2 regions of the Rahnella sp. NRRL B-41462 genome follow, and region 1 is predicted to be linked to the other one. Evidence: predicted binding sites of a transcription regulator. Region 1 holds the regulator's gene; the other holds the start of a gene.

Evidence for each region. Region 1 encodes LexA, which represses DNA repair genes until DNA is damaged. Its sites were predicted from a motif close to TNCTGTATGTACATACAGNA; they were not measured.
Region 2: the regulator LexA is predicted to act here: its motif matches at 711-730, upstream of uvrB (excinuclease ABC subunit UvrB).

What each region holds. Positions count from the first base shown of each region.
Region 1 covers NZ_JYDF01000039.1:56,780-65,489, forward strand. Annotated here, with positions in the region: gene dusA (tRNA dihydrouridine(20/20a) synthase DusA) at 3-1,010, opposite strand; gene zur (zinc uptake transcriptional repressor Zur) at 1,274-1,783, shown strand; gene UC14_RS10895 (CsbD family protein) at 1,942-2,151, opposite strand; gene dinF (MATE family efflux transporter DinF) at 2,341-3,705, opposite strand; gene lexA (transcriptional repressor LexA) at 4,004-4,612, opposite strand; gene UC14_RS10910 (diacylglycerol kinase) at 4,732-5,100, opposite strand; partial or broken gene plsB (glycerol-3-phosphate 1-O-acyltransferase PlsB) at 5,218-7,700, shown strand; gene ubiA (4-hydroxybenzoate octaprenyltransferase) at 7,798-8,664, opposite strand; gene ubiC (chorismate lyase) at 8,706-8,710, opposite strand, start outside.
Region 2 covers NZ_JYDF01000122.1:191-8,900, reverse strand. Annotated here, with positions in the region: gene uvrB (excinuclease ABC subunit UvrB) at 856-2,862, shown strand; gene UC14_RS23425 (VF530 family DNA-binding protein) at 2,929-3,297, shown strand; gene UC14_RS23420 (isochorismatase family protein) at 3,338-3,862, shown strand; gene yvcK (uridine diphosphate-N-acetylglucosamine-binding protein YvcK) at 3,927-4,835, opposite strand; molybdenum cofactor riboswitch at 5,099-5,255, shown strand; gene moaA (GTP 3',8-cyclase MoaA) at 5,245-6,231, shown strand; gene moaB (molybdenum cofactor biosynthesis protein B) at 6,263-6,775, shown strand; gene moaC (cyclic pyranopterin monophosphate synthase MoaC) at 6,778-7,269, shown strand; gene moaD (molybdopterin synthase sulfur carrier subunit) at 7,266-7,511, shown strand; gene moaE (molybdopterin synthase catalytic subunit MoaE) at 7,513-7,965, shown strand; gene UC14_RS23385 (Bax inhibitor-1/YccA family protein) at 8,084-8,710, shown strand, end outside.

The sequences.
Region 1 (8,710 bases):
TTTTATGCCTGCGCCACCACTTCCTGCGGCTGAGCAACCATCTGCAACGCCTGTTCGACCACATCAATGCCCGCGCCGGCTTTATGCGCATTCTCACTCAGATGACGACGGAACTGACGCGCGCCCGGCACCCCCTGGAACAGACCAAGAATATGGCGGGTGATGTGACCGAGGTAAGTACCTTTGCTCAGTTCCGCTTCGATATACGGATACAGCGCGCGGATAATATCCGGCCCGGTTTTCAGCGGCGCATCAGAGCCGAACAGCTCGCGATCCACATTCAGCAACAGGCCCGGATTCTGGTAAGCCTCACGCCCCACCATCACGCCATCCATATATTGCAGGTGCGTTTTGGCTTCTTTGAGGGTTTTGATACCGCCGTTAATTGCCAGGGTCAGGTGCGGGAAATCACGCTTGAGCTGATATACGCGCGGGTAATCCAGCGGCGGAATTTCACGATTTTCTTTCGGACTGAGGCCCGAAAGCCAGGCTTTACGCGCATGAATAATGAAGGTATCGCAACCGCCGTTTTCTGAAACCTGACGGATGAAATCACACAGAAATTCGTAGCTGTCCTGATCGTCAATACCGATTCGCGTTTTAACCGTGACCGGAATTGAGACTACGTCGCGCATGGCTTTGATGCAGTCAGCCACCAGCGACGCCTGCCCCATCAGACAGGCACCAAACATGCCGTTCTGCACGCGATCTGACGGACAACCGACGTTGAGGTTAATTTCGTCATAACCACGTTCTTCCGCCCGTTTTGCGCAATGCGCCAGATCAGCCGGATTGCTGCCACCAAGCTGCAAAGACACCGGATGTTCTGCATCGCCAAACCCGAGATAATCCCCTTTGCCGTGAATAATGGCGCCGGTCGTGACCATTTCGGTATACAGCAACGTCTGGCCGGTCATCAGCCGGTGAAAATGGCGGCAGTGGCGATCGGTCCAGTCGAGCATCGGCGCAACGGAAAAACGCTGGGCGGAAAAGGGAGTGGTCTGGGGCATTACGTGTTGAGTTTCTGACATCGGCCTGACATTCGCTGAAGGGGTTCGTGACGCTCCCCCCGGCTTCGCGCCAGAGGGAAGGTAATCGCTGATTATACCACAGAACAAAGATTCGGCATCTTGTGCCGCTGAGCAGGCGGATGCCGACGTTGCATCACATCTGAATGGCGCATAATTCGTCGTTTTGGTGCAAGCATGATAAAATCATCGGTGGTCGCATGATGTGGCCTATTCATTCCAATCTGCGCTCAGAGACCGTTGCTATGACCCTGAATAATCCGGAAAAATTACTTTCACAAGCTGAAGAACTTTGCCAGCAGCGCAATGTTCGCCTGACGCCGCAGCGGCTGGAAGTACTGCGCCTGATGACGCAACAACCCGGTGCGATCAGCGCCTATGACTTGCTGGATCTATTGCGCGTAAGCGAACCTCAGGCGAAACCACCGACCGTTTACCGGGCGCTGGATTTTCTGCTGGAACAGGGATTTATTCACCGTGTTGAATCCGCAAACAGCTATGTTCTCTGCCATCATTTTGAAGAGCCGAGTCATACTTCTGCGCTGTTTATCTGTGACCGCTGCGGGTTAGTTACCGAAAAAACCACCGACGGCATTGAAGAGCGTCTGGCAAAACTGTCATTAGAATCCGGATTTGAGCTTCGCCATTCTGTCGTTGAAGCGCATGGCTTATGTGCAGAATGCAAAGTAGTAGAAACCTGCGACAGCCATGACCATTGCGATCACGACCACAGTATTGTGGTGAAAAAACGCTGAATGATCGGGTTTTAAGGTCTTGAAGGTGACTCGTAAGAGGGGGATGTTTTGTACAGAGAAGAGGTTGGGTACATCCGTGTACCCGTATCCTGAAGCGTTCCGGGTAGGAGCAGCTAAATCTCAGGATACGTCACTGGCACGCGAGGGGGAGTCGCGTCTTACCAGTGATATTTGTTTTTGGTTTCCCATTCATTGAGCTCTTTCTCGGCCTGATCTTTTTGATAGCCGTAACGCTCCTGAATTTTACCGACTAACTGATCACGTTTACCTTCAACCACTGTCAGGTCGTCATCAGTCAGTTTGCCCCATTGTTCTTTCACTTTCCCTTTGAACTGCTTCCAGTTACCGTCGGCTTGGTCCTTATTCATAAAATATCTCCTGTTACCTTGGGTTTTATGAACTGCATTTCGTCTTGCAGCTCGTCCTTAACACTTTAAAGGTTAGTAGAGAATCTCGATTAATCCTCCTTAAACAGGGATAAAAACCACTATTAGGATTAATCTAAAGCATGAAATAACGACAAAGCTGCGCTTATTTCTTTGAAAATAGCTGAAAAATCAGTGCGACGGAGACGAAAACCATGTGTCATGCCGCCAGTAACGACGCCATATCCAGCCCAGTGAAATCCCGCGTAACCCGAGGAATACCGTCAGCGCCAGCCACAACGCATGATTGCCCAGCAGCGGTAAAGTGAACAATGTCAGCCCGAACCCCAGCGCCGCCACCAGCATGCTGTTTCGCATATCCCGCCCACGCGTTGCGCCGATAAACATGCCATCAAGCAAATAGCACCAGACAGCCACCAGCGGCAGTATAATTTGCCAGCCAAGATATCGGTCCGCCAGCTCACGCAATTCCGGTAATGATGTCAGCGCATCAATGATCGCCCCACCCGCCAGCGCGTAAACCAGAGCAAAAAACAGCGCAACCAGCCCGGCCTGACGACACGCGGCATGCCAGACATTCAGCAGTTTTTCGCGGTTGCGGGCACCGAATGCCTCACCGGAATGCGCTTCGATAGCATAAGCAAAACCGTCAAGTGCAAACGCGGTAAATGTCAGCAGGTTCATCAACACGGCGTTGACCGCCACAATGTGGCTGCCCAGCCGCGCGCCCAGAACGGTCAGCGATGCAAAGCAAAGCTGCAACAGTAATGAGCGCAGCATGATGTCGCGGTTAAGCCCGAGAAGACGGCGCAAATTACCACGCCACGCGGAGGTGATTTCTGCGCCGGTGATACCGCGTCGTTTCATCACCCGCCAGACGAAATACAGCCCGATGAGTAGCGTGAAATACTCGGAGCTTGCCGTCGCCATGGCTGCGCCACGCACGTTCCAGCCCAGCCCGATCACCAGCCACAGATCCAGAATGATATTCAGCAAATTCCCGGCAATCAGCAAAATCACCGGCCCGCGAACGTACTGAATGCCGAGCAACCACCCGAGGATCACCAGATTCGCCAGTGAAGCCGGGGCGCTGAACCAGCGGATTTCGATAAACAGCCTCGCCTGTTCAAGCACGGGCTGGCTGCCGCCGACAATGTGAAACGCCAGCTCCATCAGCGGATGACGGAATACCACAATAATGACGCCCGCCAGTACAGCCAGAAGGAAGGGTTGTACAAAAGCACGCGCCAGAAGCTGGTTATCTTTCGCGCCCAGCGCCTGAGCAGTCATGCCGGTGGTACTCATCCGCAGAAACAGTAAGAGCATAAAAAGGAAAGTGGTGATCATCGAACCCACAGCCACGCCGCCGAGATAATCCGGGCTGTCGAGATGACCGATCACTGCGGTATCCACCAGGCCGAGGAGCGGCACCGTGATATTGGAAAAAATCATCGGCAATGCCAGCATCCAGAGCGCTTTATCGGCAGGGCTTAAAAAGGTGTTTTTGAGTGTGTGTCGCAGGGAATGATGTTGCATAGAGAATCTCATGCCGGAGGTTCAGGTTATGCCTGTAAATGACATCGCCCCGAAAGGGGCGATGATGAGAGAAACGCATTTCTCTTTGAATTCACATGGATGCCAGAGGCCGCCGCCATCCATATTCAATTAGTTTTAGTCTTGTCTATCTGACACAGCAATTTCTGACTTAGTCATATCTGACCGAGTAATTCGCGTTATATCAAGGCGGCAACTAAGCGAACGCCGGGAGCATACACAAATATGTGACCGGGGTTCGCGAAGGCAGCCAACGCAAAGATAGCTCGAAGTACGAAGGTCAGATCCAGTCGCCGTTGCGGATAACACCTACGGCTAAGCCTTCAATGCTGAAATTCTGCTCGCGCAAATCCACCACGATCGGCTGAAACTCGCTGTTCTCTGGCAATAACTGCACCACACTGCCTTGTTTTTTCAGGCGTTTCACGGTGACCTCATCATCGATACGGGCCACCACAACCTGACCATTACGCACGTCTTGCGTTTTATGCACGGCCAGCAGATCGCCGTCAAGGATACCAATATCACGCATCGACATACCGCTGACACGCAGCAGGAAATCGGCGCTCGGCTTAAACATTGCCGGATCGATCTGATAGTGCCCTTCGATATGTTGCTGCGCCAGCAGCGGTTCACCGGCGGCAACGCGGCCAATCAGCGGTAAACCTTCTTCTTCTTCCATCAGCAGACGAATGCCGCGTGATGCACCGGAAACAATCTCAATAACACCTTTACGCGCCAGCGCTTTAAGATGCTCTTCCGCCGCATTGGGAGAACGGAACCCCAGACGTGATGCAATCTCTGCGCGGGTTGGTGGCATACCGGTGGTGGAGATATGATCGCGAATAAGGTCGTAGACCTCTTGTTGTCTGGTCGTTAAAGCTTTCATTCCGCCCCCTGGTTGTTTATACAGTCTTGCTGTGAGTATATACAGCTAAACGGTCAATGAAAACCTAAGATTGAATAAAAACAGGGCATAACGTTGATTCCTGGAATGCAGATTCCAAATCAGAACCATCGCGACCAAAAGATGCTGACCCAGACAAAAATCGCCAATATGATGGTCAGAAGTACGGCAGCAGAGCCGATATCTTTTGCGCGACCGGAAAGCACATGAAACTCAGGCCCGATGCGGTCTATTGCACATTCCACCGCGCTGTTGAGCAACTCCGTGACACAGACCAGCACGACGGATCCCACCAGCAGGATACGTTCAATGGTGCTGACATCAAGCCAGAAAGATAGCAAAATTAACGGGATAGCGACGCTGGCCTCCTGGCGAAATGCCGCTTCGTTTTGCCATGCCGCTTTGAATCCTTTCCAGGAATAGCCGGCCGCTTTATAAATTCGGGTAAATCCGGTGACTTGGTTCGCCATTTCGGGTACTGATCCTTAGAGTGTTTGCAGCATTTTAGCTTTTATATGACCACAGATCTCCACGGATCTTTCTGGTATCCTTGCGGCGAAATTGCTAACAAGAGGCTTCACGTTTTTATGTCAGGTTGGCGTAGACTTTATTACACATTATTGAATTTACCACTCTCATTGCTGGTAAAGAGCAAGGTCATACCTTCAGATCCGGTTACCGAGTTGCATTTAGACCCGACGCGGCCGATTTTGTACGTATTACCTTATAATTCCAAAGCCGATTTGCTGACGTTGCGTGCGCAATGTCTGGCGCAGAATCTGCCTGATCCTCTTATTCCGCTGGAAATTGACGGAACCCTGCTACCAAGCCATGTCTTTATAGCCGAAGGCCCGCGCGTATTCTCTTATTACACGCCGAAGCAGGAGTCCGTAAAGCTGTTCCACGACTACCTTGATTTGCACCGCAATAATCCGGATTTAGACATTCAGATGTTGCCGGTGTCGGTAATGTTTGGTCGTGCACCGGGCCGTGAAGGTCAGGACGACACGCCGCATCTGCGCGTGCTGAACGGTATCCAGAAATTTTTCGCTGTGCTGTGGCTGGGGCGGGACAGTTTCGTCCGTTTCTCCAATACCGTTTCCCTGCGTTATATGGCGACGGAACACGGCACAGATAAGACGATTGCTCAAAAACTGGCACGTGTGGCGCGGATGCATTTCTCCCGTCAGCGTCTGGCTGCGGTTGGTCCGCGTCTTCCGGCACGTCAGGATTTGTTCAATAAATTGCTGGCCTCAAAAGCCATTGAGAAAGCGATTGAAGACGAAGCCCGCAGCAAGAAAATTTCCCACGAAAAAGCCCAACAAAACGCCATCGCCCTGATGGAAGAGATTGCCGCTGACTTCTCTTATGAAGCCGTGCGCCTCTCTGACCGTGTGCTGAGCTGGACGTGGAACCGTTTGTACAAAGGCATCAACGTTAATAATGCCGAGCGTGTACGCCAGTTAGCGCTGGACGGTCAGGAAATTGTGTATGTGCTTGCCACCGCAGCCACATGGACTATCTGCTGCTGTCTTACGTGCTCTATCATCAGGGTCTGGTACCGCCGCATATTGCCGCCGGTATCAACCTGAATTTCTGGCCGGCTGGCCCGATTTTCCGCCGTCTGGGTGCGTTCTTTATTCGTCGAACCTTTAAAGGCAACAAGCTCTATTCGACGGTTTTCCGTGAATATCTGGGCGAACTGTTCAGCCGCGGTTATTCGGTGGAATACTTTGTGGAAGGGGGGCGTTCGCGAACCGGGCGTCTGCTGGAGCCGAAAACGGGCACGCTGTCCATGACCATTCAGGCCATGCTGCGCGGCGGTTCACGTCCGATTACGCTGGTACCGATTTACATCGGTTATGAGCACGTCATGGAAGTGGGTACGTACGCGAAAGAATTACGCGGTGCGACCAAAGAGAAAGAAAGCCTGACGCAAATGCTTAACGGGCTGCGCAAGCTGCGTAACCTCGGCCAGGGTTACGTGAACTTCGGTGAGCCGTTGCATCTGACCACTTACCTGAACCAGAACGTGCCAACCTGGCGTGAAGCCATCGACCCGATCGAAGCACAACGTCCAAGCTGGCTGACGCCGACAGTGCAGGATTTGGCAGAACAGATCATGGTGCGCATCAACAATTCAGCGGCAGCCAATGCCATGAACTTGTGTTGTACCGCGCTGCTGGCCTCCCGTCAGCGTTCACTGACACGCGAACAGCTGACCGAGCAAATCGACTGTTATCTGCAATTGCTGCGTAACGTGCCTTACAACGCGGATTCGACGGTGCCTGATCTGACCGCTGACCAGTTGCTTGATCACGCGCTGAACATGAATAAGTTCCAGGTTGAGAAAGACAACATTGGCGACATCATCGTTCTGCCTCGCGAACAGGCCGTGCTGATGACGTATTACCGCAACAACATCCATCATATGCTGGTGTTGCCATCACTGATTTCAAGCATTGTGATGCACCACCGCCAGGTCAGCCGCGCGGAATTACTGCATCAGGTCGAACTGATTTATCCGATGCTCAAAGCCGAACTGTTTATGCATTTCGATACGCCTGAGCTGCCACAAGTGCTGGATGTTCTGACGCTGGAGCTGGCGCGTCAGCAAATCATTCACCTTGAAGATGATGAGCTGACACTTAATCCGGCCCGTATCCGCACCCTCCAGTTGCTGGCGGCTGGCGTACGTGAAACGCTGCAACGTTACGCGATTACCTTCTCCCTGCTCACCAATAACCCAAGCATCAACCGCGGTGCACTGGAAAAAGAGAGCCGGATTATGGCGCAGCGTTTATCCGTGCTGCACGGTATCAATGCCCCTGAATTCTTCGATAAAGCTGTGTTCTCGACGCTGGTCGGCACACTGCGCGCAGAAGGCTATATCAGTGACACCGGCGATGCCATTCAGGAACAAACGCGTGAGATTTACCTCATGCTCAGCGACCTGATGACACCGGATATCAAGCTAACTATCGAGAGTGCGGGAATGCCTTCTGAGCTGCCGCAAGCAACGGAGCCACCGGCTGAACCGAAGATGGATGTACGCGATACCGATCATTAACCCGTATTAGCGCCAGACATCAGATTAAAAAAACAAAACGCCCGGACTTTTTACAGAGTCCGGGCGTTTTTAATTGTTGTCGCGCAGGCTAACTTACTTAGAAATTGAAGCCTGACAGGCTCATCAGAATACCGAGGAACAACACCAGCCCGACATAATTGTTCTGGCGGAAAGCCAGGAAACAGGCATCACGTTCACGTTTAGCAATCAGCTTTTGCTGATGCACAAACAGCGCAGCAGCCAGCAGCAACGACCAGTAAAACGGTGCGCTGAGCTGGGAAAGATAACCGACAATCCCCATCAGGATCAGCGTTGCCAGTTGCAGAAGGCCGATGATCAGCGTGTCAAAACGACCAAACAGAATCGCTGTCGATTTCACGCCGATCTTCAAATCATCGTCACGATCGACCATCGCGTATTGCGTATCGTAAGCCACCGTCCAGCAGATATTTGCCACGAACATTAACCAGCAGCTAAGCGGCACACTTTCGCTCACAGCGGCATACGCCATCGGAATTGCCCAGCCAAACGCCGCGCCCAAAACCACCTGCGGCAGATGGCTGACGCGCTTCATGAACGGATAAATCCATGCCAGCGCCAGTCCGGCCAGAGACAGCCAAATGGTCATGCGGTTAAGCAGCAGAACCAGCAGGAATGACACCAGCACCAGTCCGGCAAATAATATTTTCGCCTGCTTGCCGGTGATCGCCCCGCTCGGCAATGGCCGGTGAGCGGTGCGTTTTACGTGACCATCAAACTTACGGTCAGCGTAGTCATTCACCACGCAACCGGCGGCACGCATGAAGAACACGCCCAGCACGAAGACCAGCAAAATCTTCGCAGACGGCATTCCCCCCCCCGCGACCCACAATGCCCATAACGTTGGCCACAGCAGCAGCAGTGAGCCAATCGGCTTATCAATGCGCATCAGGCGGCAGTAATCACGCCATGTGCCCTGCGTCATACTTCCTGACACTCTCTGTTCTCCTTGTTGATTAGTCTGACTCATG
Region 2 (8,710 bases), on a different contig from region 1:
CAACTCTCAGGCCAAGTTTGTAAAAACGGCCAGGGAAAGAGAAGTTACAGGGGTGTTAACAGGCGCGCCGCTGATGATTTCGGATTATTCATTAGCATTTCTGAGGTTTTTGAGATTACCCCATAAGGAGTAGTCCACGGTGAACTGCACTTTGCCAGTGCCGTCTTCACTGTTTTTGGTGCAAACACATGGACAAACGTGAGCAAAAAATTCTGGTGAGATGCACTTTTGGTTTTTGCAAGAAACATCAGCCCAGAAATTTAGGCAAAATAGGCATAAATAAGGAGATAAAAAAGATAAAAAATAACTAAAAAAGACCTTTCAGACTCACGGAAGGCAAAATTCAGTTTTTTACCAACTCCCGCAGCGCGGGGCGTGCTGGGACTTATCCACTATTCCTGTGGATAACCTTGTGCATGAGAGTGAGAAAAGTTGCTACAGACGAGTCAGCATGCGGGTTCCGCTTAGTTTGCCCGTATTCGCAGCTTTTTAATGATACTGTTTTTAATCAACGAGTTAGTTAAAAGCAATACAGCCGTAATTCGTTCGTCATAGTTGTGTCAATCTTCGTCAACCTGTGGTCAGAAAATGGAGGGAATGCGGATTTTGGGAAAAAATGTCATCTGATGGTGAGAATTCTCATTCGTCATATCCTAAAAAAGTGCAGCATCGACAGCACGTTAAAACGCCAACACTTTTTATCGATTGGAAGCTGGTTTTATATACAGTATTATAGCGAAGGTAAAATCAGGGCTGGCAAAAATCGCGAAGTCTTTCATACTATTTTTCCGCAAACTGTTCACCCGTTCAGCGCGCATGGCCCTATGCATTCCCATTTCAGTCAGGTAGCCCGTCATGAGTAAAGAGTTCAAACTGCATTCCGAATTTAAACCGTCAGGTGACCAGCCAGAGGCGATACGCCGTCTGGAAGAAGGGCTGGAGAACGGACTGGCGCACCAGACATTGCTCGGGGTAACCGGTTCAGGAAAAACCTTTACCGTGGCGAATGTGATTGCGGATCTGAACCGTCCGACGATGGTGCTTGCCCCCAACAAAACGCTGGCCGCACAGTTATACGGCGAGATGAAAGAGTTCTTCCCCGAAAACGCCGTCGAATATTTCGTCTCTTACTATGACTATTATCAGCCTGAAGCGTATGTTCCGAGCTCCGATACCTTTATCGAAAAAGACGCCTCGGTGAACGAACACATCGAGCAGATGCGTCTTTCTGCCACCAAAGCGCTGCTCGAACGGCGCGATGTCATTGTGGTGGCCTCTGTTTCAGCGATTTACGGTCTGGGCGACCCGGACTTATACCTGAAAATGATGCTTCACCTGACCAAAGGGATGATTATCGATCAGCGTTCGATCCTGCGTCGTCTGGCGGAACTGCAATATGCACGCAACGATCAGGCTTTCCAGCGCAGTACTTTCCGCGTGCGTGGCGAAGTGATTGATGTGTTCCCGGCGGAATCGGACGATCTGGCGCTGCGCATTGAGTTATTTGATCAGGAAGTTGAACGCCTTTCGCTGTTTGATCCGCTGACAGGCCAGGTGCAGCATGAAGTGCCGCGTTTCACCATCTACCCGAAAACGCACTACGTCACGCCACGCGAACGTATTGTGCAGGCGATGGAAGAAATTAAAGTCGAACTGGCGGATCGCCGCAAAGTGTTGCTGGCCAACAACAAATTGCTGGAAGAACAGCGCATCAGCCAGCGTACGCAGTTTGATCTCGAAATGATGAACGAGCTGGGTTATTGCTCCGGTATCGAAAACTACTCACGTTATCTGTCTGGCCGCGGGCCGGGCGAGCCGCCGCCGACGCTGTTTGATTATTTGCCGGCTGACGGCCTGCTGATTGTCGATGAATCGCACGTCACCATTCCGCAAATCGGCGGTATGTACAAAGGCGACCGCTCGCGTAAAGAAACGCTGGTGGAATACGGTTTCCGCCTGCCTTCGGCGCTGGATAACCGCCCGATGCGCTTTGAGGAATTCGAAGCCCTGGCGCCGCAAAGTATTTATGTCTCGGCCACGCCGGGCAAATACGAGCTGGAGAAATCCGGTGACGATGTGGTCGATCAGGTCGTGCGTCCGACCGGTTTGCTGGATCCGATCATCGAAGTGCGACCGGTAACCACGCAGGTTGATGACCTGCTGTCTGAAATCCGCAAGCGTGTGGCGATTAACGAGCGTGTGCTGGTCACCACGCTCACCAAGCGTATGGCCGAGGATCTGACTGAGTATCTGGAAGAACACGGCGAGAAGGTGCGTTACCTGCACTCTGATATCGATACCGTCGAGCGCGTCGAGATTATCCGCGATTTGCGTCTGGGGGAATTTGACGTGCTGGTCGGCATCAACTTACTGCGCGAAGGGCTGGACATGCCGGAAGTGTCGCTGGTGGCGATTCTCGATGCGGACAAGGAAGGCTTCCTGCGTTCTGAACGTTCGCTTATCCAGACCATCGGCCGTGCGGCGCGTAACCTCAACGGTAAAGCGATTCTGTACGGTGATAAAATTACCAATTCAATGGCCCGCGCCATTGAAGAAACCGAACGACGTCGCGCCAAACAGGAAGCGTACAACCTCGAAAACGGCATCACGCCGATGGGGCTGAACAAGAAGATCTCCGACATCCTGCAACTCGGTCAGCCGAAAACCAAAAAGAACAAAGACAAACGCGATGCCGAAGCGGCGCAAACCTTCAAATCGCTTACGCCGAAAGCGCTGGAGCAACGCATCAAAGAGCTGGAAAGCAAGATGTATGCGCACGCGCAAAATCTGGAATTCGAAGAGGCGGCCAACACGCGCGACGAGTTGCATGCCTTGCGTGAGCAGTTTATTGCGATTTCATAACGAGAAGGGTGGTAGACTGCGCGGCTTAAAAATCATGACCCAGACATTTTAACGAAGAGCGAGCCAATGACTGATACACCACAAAACCCTGGCGCAGCGAAAGATCCGCTGCACGGCGTCACGCTGGAAAAACTGCTGACAACGCTGGTGGATAACTTTGGCTGGCCGGCGCTGGCCTCGCAGGTGAATATCAACTGCTTCAAAAGCGACCCGAGTGTGAAATCCAGCCTGAAATTTCTGCGCCGCACGCCGTGGGCGCGTAAGGAAGTGGAAACGCTGTATCTGGATTTCATTGAAGGTCATCTGCGCCCGGATATGACCCGCAGCAAGCGCCGCACACCGCTCTCAGCACAGGCTCCGCAAAAGCCAAAAGTCAGCACCGCCAAACCGGCTGCCGACAGCCCGTGGAATAACCATCCGCTGGTGAAAAAGTAATTTACGCGTATTTCATTCTGTTCATTTGAGGGGAAGGATCGTGTCAGAGCAACATGTTCTTATCGTGGTGGATATGCAAAACGGGGTGTTCGCTTCCCCGCGTTATGACCGCAGCGGACGGGCTGAGCGCATTAATCAGCTGATTGACCGGGCAGGGCGGGTTATTTTCATTCAGCACGCTGAAGGTGAAATGACCGAAGGCAGCGAATTCTGGCAGATATTACCGGAATTGCATCAGCCGGAAGGCGCGATTTCTGTGACTAAAACCGCCTGTGATTCCTTCTACCGCACTTCACTCGATAACGTTCTGCAGGAACTGAATGCGACCCGTTTTACCCTTTGCGGTTGTGCAACGGATTATTGCGTAGACACCACCATCAAAATCGCTGCCAGCAAAGGCTATGCCGTGACGGTTGCGTCAGATGCGCACACTACCGGCGATCGCACACACGCGACGGCGCAGCAACTGATCGGGCAGCATAATGAAGTGTGGCGTGAGTTATCTGTGCCGGGAAATCCGGTAACGGTAAAAACCACTGCGGAAATCCTGGCTGACTGGCAGTAAATTCAGTTTTCGGACGCAAAAAAGGCCGCATCGCGCGGCCTTTCTTATATCTGATGTTTACCAATCAGATCATTTTTTGCAGCGCCTCTTCAATCGCCATGCGTAACATGTCGCGGTCATGACGATAGGGCACATCACTGGCTTCGAGCGGGCTTTGAATAATCAGATGTTCAGTGGCACTTCCGCCGATTTTGACTTTCGGCCCGACAATCGCGGCATCGGCGCGGCGGCCGATGCGTTTCTCGATCATATCCAGTTTGTCGTCCAGCGTCAGCGACGCGGCGGCGACACTCAGTTCCTTCCCCAGATTTCCGATATACACGATATGCGCCCGGCTGCGGCGCAGCGCGGTTGTCAGATCATTCATCAGTAACAACGGCATCAGGCTGGTAAAGAAACTCCCCGGCCCGATCAGGATCAGATTTGCCTCAGCAATGGCCTGTAACGCTTCGCGCGTGGCCGGCACCTGAGGTTCCAGCCGCAGTTCTCGCGGGATCAGCGTCAGTTTATCGACGTTGACTTCGCCGTGAACCGTTTCACCATTGGCATCAATGGCCGCCAGATCGACTGGCTGTTCTGACATCGGGATCAGTTCTGCGTCGACTTTCAGCAGGCTTCGTACCAGATTGATCGCTTCGAGCGGGCGCACGGTGAGATGATCCAGCGCGCGCAGCATCAGATTGCCAAGATTATGGCCATCCAGCTCGCCCTGGCCGCTGAAACGGTATTCGAACATCGCCGACGCCAGACTCGGTTCGGTGATCAGCTGATTCAGGCAATTGCGCATATCGCCCCAGGCAATGCCGCCAACGGAACGGCGGATACGGCCAGTCGAACCGCCGTTATCGGTGGTCGTCACAATGCCGGTCAGGCGCGGACCCAGCAGCGAGAGTGAAGACATCACACGGCCCAGCCCGTGACCTCCGCCTAATGCCACCACCCGGTCGAGGTCAGCTAATGTTCGGTTGCGCATGGTTTTCCTTTCAAATGGGGAGCGGCGGGTTTACATCGTTTTCTGCGGCGGATTTTACCTAATTTTGCAACAAGATGTTATCCCTTCACGCCACTCTCAGGACATTAAAAACCGGGCAGTTTCAGCGTTGAAAATGCAGCCTTTTGTCGTAAAAAATCGTTATGTATCAAAATACATAACGAAAAACCATCTTGGCGTTCAGGACTTTGCGGCGTTAGAATATCCCCCGTTACCCCCGTATTCATTCTCGATCCGCTATGGACGGCATGAATCAACTCCTAGCCCTGGTTCCTAAGTTGCCTTTCTGACGTCGTTCCCACAGAAACAATATGGAGCCCTGGCCGTGACGAAAGTCACCAGGGTGCATGGCAGAAATGCCCGCATCTCCCGTATCTGGAAAGGTGTTAAGGTGCTTCAACTTACTGATGCTTTTGCCCGCAAGTTTTATTACTTGCGGCTGTCGATCACAGATGTGTGCAATTTTCGTTGCACCTATTGTCTGCCGGATGGCTACAAGCCGCACGGACACAGCAATAAAAGCTTTCTCTCGCTCGATGAAATCCGTCGGGTCAGCCGCGCGTTCGCCAGTCTGGGAACGGAAAAAGTGCGCCTGACCGGTGGAGAGCCGTCGCTGCGCCGCGATTTCTGCGAGATCATTGCCGCAGTGCGCGAAAATCCTTCCATCAAAACCCTCGCGGTGACCACTAACGGTTATCGCATGGCGCGTGATATCGATAAATGGCGCGATGCCGGTCTGACCAACATCAACGTCAGCGTCGACAGTCTCGACGCCCGCCAGTTTCACGCCATCACCGGTCAGGATAAATTCCGCGACGTTATGGCGGGTATAGATGCGGCCTTTGACGCCGGTTTCAGCAAGGTGAAAGTCAATACCGTGCTGATGCGCGATGTCAATCACGCCAGCCTGAATACCTTCCTCGACTGGATAAAAAACCGTCCGATCCAGCTGCGTTTCATTGAACTGATGGAAACCGGCGACGGCGGCGACTTGTTCCGCAAACACCACGTTTCCGGTGAGGTGCTGCGCGAACAACTGGTGCGTCAGGGCTGGCAGTTACAACTTCGCTCACGCAGCGATGGCCCCGCGCAAGTCTTCAGTCATCCGGATTACCTGGGTGAAATCGGTCTGATCATGCCGTACGAAAAAGATTTCTGCGCCAGTTGCAACCGGCTGCGTGTGTCTGCCCTCGGCAATCTGCATTTGTGTCTGTTCGGCGAGCAAGGCATTCCGTTACGGGATTTATTAGCCGACGACATGCAACAGGACGATTTGATGGACCGCATTCAGGGCGGCCTCAGCCGTAAAAAACAAACCCACTTCCTGCATGAAGGCAATACCGGAATTACTCAGAACCTGTCGTTTATCGGCGGCTAAACCCGGTACTGATCGTTTAAGGAGCAAACTGATGAGCAAAGCCAGTAAAGAGTTCTTGCCTTTATCTGTCGCGATCATGACGGTTTCTGACCGCCGAACCGACGCTGAAGACACGTCCGGGCATTACCTGAAAGAAGCGGTGACCGAAGGCGGCCATCATGTCGTCGCGCAGCAAATTGTCAAAGAGAACATTTACAGCATCCGCGCTGTTGTATCTGCGTGGATTGCGGATGAAAAGATTCAGGCGATTTTGGTCAACGGTGGCACGGGTTTTAACGCGGGCAACAATACGCCGGAAGCGCTGAAGCCTTTGTTTGACCGTGAAATTGAAGGTTTTGGCGAGCTGTTTCGCATGGTGTCGTTTGAAGATATCGGCACCTCGACGATTCAGTCGCGCGCCATCGGCGGCATCGCCAACCAGACGGTGATTTTCGCCATGCCCGGTTCAACCCGCGCCTGCCAGACCGCCTGGGACAACATTATTGAAGCGCAGCTCGATGCCCGTCAGGGGCCGTGCAATTTCACTCCACATTTGAAGAAATAAGTATGTCTGAACTGACCCATATTAATGCGTCCGGCGACGCTCACATGGTGGATGTTTCCGGTAAAGCCGAAACGGTCCGCGAGGCCCGCGCCGAAGCTTTTGTTGAAATGGCCGCTGACACGCTGGCGATGATCATCAACGGTAATCACCATAAAGGTGATGTATTTGCTACGGCGCGTATCGCTGGCATTCAGGCGGCGAAGAAAACCTGGGATCTGATCCCATTGTGTCATCCGCTGCTGCTGACCAAAGTGGAAGTGAATCTGCAAGCACAGCCGGAACATAACCGTGTGCGCATCGAATCCCGCTGCCGTCTGAGCGGTAAAACCGGCGTGGAAATGGAAGCGCTGACGGCGGCTTCTGTGGCGGCACTCACTATCTACGACATGTGCAAAGCCGTGCAAAAAGATATGGTGATTGGCCCGATCCGCCTGCTGGAGAAAAGCGGCGGTAAATCAGGAGATTTTAAGGCGGAAGGTAAGGTGGAAGTATGATCGACATTCTGTTCTTCGCGCAGGTACGCGAACTGACCGGCACCTCCGGTCTGCAACTCCCTGCTGATTTCGCCACGGTGGAGGAGCTGCGCGCTTCGCTCACCGGACGCGGCGACCGCTGGGCACTGGCGCTGGAATCCGGGAAATTACTGGTGGCGGTTAACCAGACGCTGACCACGATGGCGCATCCGCTGCGTGCGGGCGATGAAGTGGCGTTCTTCCCGCCGGTCACCGGGGGCTGAGATGGATCAGACGAAAATTGTTGTTGATGCCGCGCCGTTCAGCGTGGGTGATGAGTACAACTGGCTGGCGCAATCGGACGCCGACGGTGCCGTGGTCACGTTTACCGGCAAAGTGCGTAATCATAATCTGGGTAATCATGTCAGCGCCTTAACGCTGGAACATTATCCGGGCATGACCGAAAAAGCGCTGGCTGAGATTGTTGCTGAAGCCCGTACCCGCTGGCCGCTGCAACGTGTGTCTGTTTATCACCGTGTGGGACCCATGTATCCGGGCGATGAAATTGTGTTTGTCGGCGTGACCAGCGCACATCGCGGCATGGCTTTTGAAGCCAATGAATTCATTATGGATCATCTGAAAACCCGCGCGCCGTTCTGGAAGCGTGAAGCCACAGAAGAGGGTGATCGCTGGGTCGATGCCCGCGACAGTGATAAAGAGGCGGCGGCGCGCTGGTAAATAGCGCCTCAACCACACGCAGACCTCCCATGCTTTTCTCTCTATCTGTGATACGCTTTACAAATCGGGAGGCTGTTTTGGCCTCATTTTTCATCCTCCATGCAAAAGGGTAATCATCATGGATCGATATCCACGCAGTAACGGTTCAATTGTTGAACGCGCGAATACCGGCATTCAGGCGTACATGGCGCAAGTGTATGGCTGGATGTTCTGTGGTTTGCTGCTGACCGCATTTGTGGCCTGGTACGCTTCCGGCTCTGAAAAAATCATGAGCTTTGTTTTCTCCAGCCAGATTACTTTCTTCGGCTTGATCATCGCGCAACTGGCGCTGGTGTTCGTGATTTCAGGCATGGTGAACCGCCTGAGCGGCACGGTCGCCACCGGCCTGTTTATGCTGTATTCCGCACTGACCGGTCTGACGCTTTCCAGCATTTTTCTGGTCTACACCGGTGATTCAATCTTCGGAACGTTCATCGTCGCTGCCGGTATGTTCGGCGCAATGAGTGTCTACGGTTACGTGACCAAGCGCGACCTGACCGGGATCGGCAGCATGTTGTTCATGGCGCTGATTGGTCTGGTGCTGGCATCACTGGTGAACATGTGGCTGAAAAGCTCCGGCCTCGCGAACATCATTTCGTACGCTGGTGTGCTGATCTTCGTCGGTCTGACGGCGTATGACACGCAGAAGCTGAAAAATATGGGTGCGCAGTTGTCAGCGGATGACCGCGATAACTTTCGTAAATAC